Regions from separate parts of the Clostridioides sp. LIBA-6622 genome, predicted to be linked through region 2. Evidence: a T-box and tRNA genes for the amino acid it is inferred to sense, from the RefSeq annotation. Region 2 holds a T-box; the other holds one or more tRNA genes.
The links. A T-box is a leader RNA that pairs with one kind of tRNA and senses whether it is charged. The one in region 2 lies ahead of metG (methionine--tRNA ligase), so its partner is inferred to be a tRNA-Met.

Region 1: it has a tRNA-Met gene. The T-box ahead of metG (methionine--tRNA ligase) is inferred to sense a tRNA for this amino acid. The anticodon was not compared.

Annotation. Positions count from the first base shown of each region.
Region 1 is NZ_CP196998.1:35,369-37,710, forward strand. It holds tRNA gene ACTG47_RS00175 (tRNA-Asn) at 1-44, shown strand, start outside; tRNA gene ACTG47_RS00180 (tRNA-Leu) at 50-135, shown strand; tRNA gene ACTG47_RS00185 (tRNA-Met) at 151-226, shown strand; tRNA gene ACTG47_RS00190 (tRNA-Glu) at 234-308, shown strand; tRNA gene ACTG47_RS00195 (tRNA-Gly) at 318-391, shown strand; tRNA gene ACTG47_RS00200 (tRNA-Val) at 397-472, shown strand; tRNA gene ACTG47_RS00205 (tRNA-Asp) at 478-554, shown strand; tRNA gene ACTG47_RS00210 (tRNA-Thr) at 566-640, shown strand; tRNA gene ACTG47_RS00215 (tRNA-Tyr) at 655-739, shown strand; tRNA gene ACTG47_RS00220 (tRNA-Leu) at 749-832, shown strand; tRNA gene ACTG47_RS00225 (tRNA-Arg) at 864-940, shown strand; tRNA gene ACTG47_RS00230 (tRNA-Gln) at 948-1,023, shown strand; tRNA gene ACTG47_RS00235 (tRNA-Lys) at 1,033-1,105, shown strand; tRNA gene ACTG47_RS00240 (tRNA-Ser) at 1,122-1,210, shown strand; tRNA gene ACTG47_RS00245 (tRNA-Phe) at 1,214-1,289, shown strand; tRNA gene ACTG47_RS00250 (tRNA-Met) at 1,296-1,369, shown strand; tRNA gene ACTG47_RS00255 (tRNA-Ile) at 1,384-1,460, shown strand; tRNA gene ACTG47_RS00260 (tRNA-Pro) at 1,483-1,559, shown strand; tRNA gene ACTG47_RS00265 (tRNA-His) at 1,566-1,642, shown strand; tRNA gene ACTG47_RS00270 (tRNA-Lys) at 1,651-1,726, shown strand; tRNA gene ACTG47_RS00275 (tRNA-Cys) at 1,733-1,806, shown strand; tRNA gene ACTG47_RS00280 (tRNA-Asn) at 1,813-1,887, shown strand; tRNA gene ACTG47_RS00285 (tRNA-Leu) at 1,892-1,977, shown strand; tRNA gene ACTG47_RS00290 (tRNA-Met) at 1,993-2,068, shown strand; tRNA gene ACTG47_RS00295 (tRNA-Glu) at 2,076-2,150, shown strand; tRNA gene ACTG47_RS00300 (tRNA-Gly) at 2,160-2,233, shown strand; tRNA gene ACTG47_RS00305 (tRNA-Val) at 2,239-2,314, shown strand; tRNA gene ACTG47_RS00310 (tRNA-Asp) at 2,320-2,342, shown strand, end outside.
Region 2 is NZ_CP196998.1:4,019,150-4,021,491, forward strand. It holds gene metG (methionine--tRNA ligase) at 1-1,140, opposite strand, end outside; T-box leader at 1,224-1,471, opposite strand; gene ACTG47_RS18740 (nucleoside recognition domain-containing protein) at 1,537-2,058, opposite strand; gene ACTG47_RS18745 (nucleoside recognition domain-containing protein) at 2,074-2,342, opposite strand, start outside.

The DNA of each region.
Region 1 (2,342 bases), 180 kb from region 2:
TGTTAACCGGTAGGCTGTGGGTTCGAGCCCCACCCTTGGAGCCAAAAAAGCCGAAGTGGCGGAACTGGCAGACGCACAGGACTTAAAATCCTGCGGGACTTACCTCTCGTACCGGTTCGATTCCGGTCTTCGGCACTTATAAAACAATATCGCGGAGTGGAGCAGTTGGCAGCTCGTCGGGCTCATAACCCGAAGGTCGTAGGTTCGAGTCCTGCCTCCGCAACCATTAAAATGGCTCGTTGGTCAAGAGGTTAAGACACCGCCCTTTCACGGCGGTAACAGGGGTTCAATTCCCCTACGAGTCACCAATTAAATATGCGGGTGTAGCTCAATGGTAGAGTTCTGGCCTTCCAAGCCAGCTGTGAGGGTTCGATCCCCTTCACCCGCTCCAAAAATGGGACCATAGCTCAGCTGGGAGAGCACCTGCCTTACAAGCAGGGGGTCACAGGTTCGAGCCCTGTTGGTCCCACCATTTGCGGCCTGGTAGTTCAGTTGGTTAGAATGCCAGCCTGTCACGCTGGAGGTCGAGGGTTCGAACCCCTTCCAGGTCGCCAAAACAAAAAATGCTGGTGTGGCTCAACGGTAGAGCAGCTGACTTGTAATCAGCAGGTTGTAGGTTCGATTCCTATCACCAGCTCCATGTAAAGTTAATACGGAGGATTTCCCGAGCGGCCAAAGGGGGCAGACTGTAAATCTGTTGTCATCGACTTCGGTGGTTCGAATCCACCATCCTCCACCAGAAAAATGCGCGGATGTGGCGGAATTGGCAGACGCACTAGACTTAGGATCTAGCGCCATTGGCGTGGGGGTTCGACTCCCTTCATCCGCACCATTTTTATTTAATTTGTATATATATAAATTGTGGGTGCATAGCTCAGCTGGATAGAGCAACGCCCTTCTAAGGCGTGTGTCCGGGGTTCGAATCCCTGTGCGCTCACCACATATATTGGGGATTAGCCAAGTCGGTAAGGCACATGACTTTGACTCATGTATGCGTAGGTTCGAGTCCTGCATCCCCAGCCATTAAAATTAGGTTCATTAGCTCAGCTGGCAGAGCACCTGACTCTTAATCAGGGTGTCCCGAGTTCGATCCTCGGATGAATCATTGTGAAGTAGAATATGGAGAGGTGTCCGAGTGGTTTAAGGAGCTGGTCTTGAAAACCAGTGACTTCGAAAGGGGCCGTGGGTTCGAATCCCACCCTCTCCGCCAGATGCCCAGATAGCTCAGTCGGTAGAGCAGGGGACTGAAAATCCCCGTGTCGGTGGTTCGATTCCGCCTCTGGGCACCAAAATATGGCGGTATAGCTTAGTTGGCTAGAGCGTTCGGTTCATACCCGAAAGGTCATAGGTTCGACTCCTATTACCGCTACTAAAATTTAATGTGGGCCATTAGCTCAGTTGGTTAGAGCGCCCGGCTCATAACCGGTAGGTCTGGGGTTCGAGTCCCTGATGGCCCACCACATTAAATTAAGTAAATAACTTCGAGGTGTAGCGCAGTTTGGTAGCGCACATGGTTTGGGACCATGGGGCCGGGGGTTCGAGTCCCTTCACCTCGACCAATTAAGGTGGGTATAGCTCAGTTGGTTAGAGCGCCAGATTGTGGCTCTGGAGGTCGTGAGTTCGACTCTCATTATCCACCCCAACTAATATGGTCTATTAGCTCAGTCGGTAGAGCACCTGACTTTTAATCAGGGTGTCCCGCGTTCGAGTCGCGGATAGATCACCAAAAGGCGGCGACATAGCCAAGTGGTAAGGCAGTGGACTGCAACTCCTTGATCCCCAGTTCAAATCTGGGTGTCGCCTCCAATATATTCCAAGGTAGCTCAACGGTGGAGCAACCGGCTGTTAACCGGTAGGCTGTGGGTTCGAGCCCCACCCTTGGAGCCAAAAAGCCGAAGTGGCGGAACTGGCAGACGCACAGGACTTAAAATCCTGCGGGACTTACCTCTCGTACCGGTTCGATTCCGGTCTTCGGCACTTATAAAACAATATCGCGGAGTGGAGCAGTTGGCAGCTCGTCGGGCTCATAACCCGAAGGTCGTAGGTTCGAGTCCTGCCTCCGCAACCATTAAAATGGCTCGTTGGTCAAGAGGTTAAGACACCGCCCTTTCACGGCGGTAACAGGGGTTCAATTCCCCTACGAGTCACCAATTAAATATGCGGGTGTAGCTCAATGGTAGAGTTCTGGCCTTCCAAGCCAGCTGTGAGGGTTCGATCCCCTTCACCCGCTCCAAAAATGGGACCATAGCTCAGCTGGGAGAGCACCTGCCTTACAAGCAGGGGGTCACAGGTTCGAGCCCTGTTGGTCCCACCATTTGCGGCCTGGTAGTTCAGTTGGTTAG
Region 2 (2,342 bases):
AGTTGAAACTTTTACTGTTGGTATTATACCATTATTGTACTTTTCAACCATAGCTACAGTTCTGCTTATTAAATTTCCTAAATCATTTGCTAAATCATAATTTATTCTTGTTACAAAGTTTCTGTGAGTATAGCTTCCATCTTGTCCAAATGCAAACTCTCTTAATAAGAAGTATTTAAGTGTATCTATTCCATATCTTTCTATTATAGGTTCTGGATAAACCACATTACCTTTTGATTTACTCATCTTATCATCAGCAAATAGTATCCATCCATGCCCAAATACTTGTTTTGGAATTTCTAGACCTAAAGCCATTAAAAGTGCTGGCCATATTATTGTGTGGAATCTCACTATTTCTTTACCTACTATTTGAACATTGGCAGGCCAATATTTTTTAAACTCTTCATCATTGTCAGTCATATATCCTAATGCTGTTATATAATTACATAAAGCATCTACCCATACATAAATTACATGTTTTTCATCAAAAGGAACTTTTATACCCCAGTCAAAAGTCGTTCTTGTTACACTTAAGTCTTCTAATCCTTTATCTAAAAAATTTGCTACCATTTCATTTTTTCTAGCAGCAGGAAAACAGAAACTATCATCCTTAAATAACTCTTTTAATCTATCTTCATATTTAGATAATCTAAAGAAATAAGATTCTTCTTTTACTAAGTATGTTTCTCTTCCACAATCAGGGCATTTATTTCCTTCTAATAATTGAGACTCTGTCCAGAAACTCTCACAAGGAGTACAATATCTACCTTCATATTCTCCTTTATATATATCGCCTTGCTCATACAATTTAGTAAATATCTTTTGTATTATGTCTGTATGTCTTTTTTCTGTCGTTCTTATAAAATCATCATAAGATATATCCATAGTATTCCATAAATCCTTGATGTCTTTTATCATCCCATCAAGATATTCTATCTCTGACATTCCTTGTTCTATAGCTTTCTTTTGGATTTTTTCACCATGCTCATCTGTTCCTGTCAAGAACTTTACATCATATCCACAAAAACGCTTAAATCTAGCTATCGTATCTGCTGCTACTGTTGAATAAGTATGACCTATGTGTAGTCCTCCACTTGGATAGTATATTGGTGTTGTTACATAAAAACTCGGTTTGCTCATATTATTTACCTCCTATTTTTTTATCGTTCATAATTTTATAAATATTTCATTGAAATAATAAAAAATCGCCTCCTATGAGTTAACATAGGGGCGAGATTATTCACGGTACCACCCTAATTCATCTATAATAATTATGTTTCACATGAAATGTAGAAACTAATTTACAGACATCTTAGTAGACTATAACGTGCCCAACCGTTTTATCCTAGCATATATGCTCAGATAAAAAGCTCCAAGACCATCTTCAATAAAGCTTTTGACACTAGCTTTCACCTAACCTAGCTCTCTGATAGAAAAAACCTTTATTTACTCTTCTTTTCATAGCTTATAATTTATATTACTATTTATTTCTATATAATCATTATATTATAAAATTTTTCCCACATTGTCAACAAATTATACAAATATTACATAGCAAATGAAAACAGCTGCTATAACACCAGCAACATGACTAATCATAGCACATGACAATGTATGTCTAGTATTCTTTATCTTTAGACTTCCATAGTATATTGCCATTGTATAAAATATAGTTTCAGACGAGCCTACAATTGTAGCACCCATTTTTTCCACTAAACTACCTATTCCAACCCTATTTGCAAGTTCACTATACATACCCAAGGCACCACTTCCAGATAAAGGTTTTACACTTATTAGACCTATTAATTCTTTTGGTATACTAAGCACATTTGCTATTGGTGTAAATAGCCATTCTAACATATCAAGACCTTTACCTGTTTTAAATATTCCTATTGCCAAAAATATTCCTATTATATATGGTAGAATATCCCAAGCTGCCTTTAGTCCATCAATTGCTCCTTTTACAAAGCTATCATATACATCTATTTTTTTATATTTGCCATAAACTACTATGTACAAAATTATTATTGGTATAAGTAAGTTTGAAAATACTTCCATGTATCTACATCCCCTTTATCTATATCTTCTTTGAAAAAATTTACATGTTATTATCGCTATTGCTGTAGATATAATGGTTGCAAATAAAGTTGTAAAAATTATCTCACTTGGATTTTGAGCTCCCATGTCCATCCTTAGTTTAATTATAGTAAATGGAATTATCTGTATAGAAGATATATTTATTACCATAAACATAATCATATCATTAGTGGCTGTATCTTTTTTGTTATTTAAAGTTTGAAGCTCACCCATTGCCTTTAAACCAAATGCTGTTGCTCCATTTC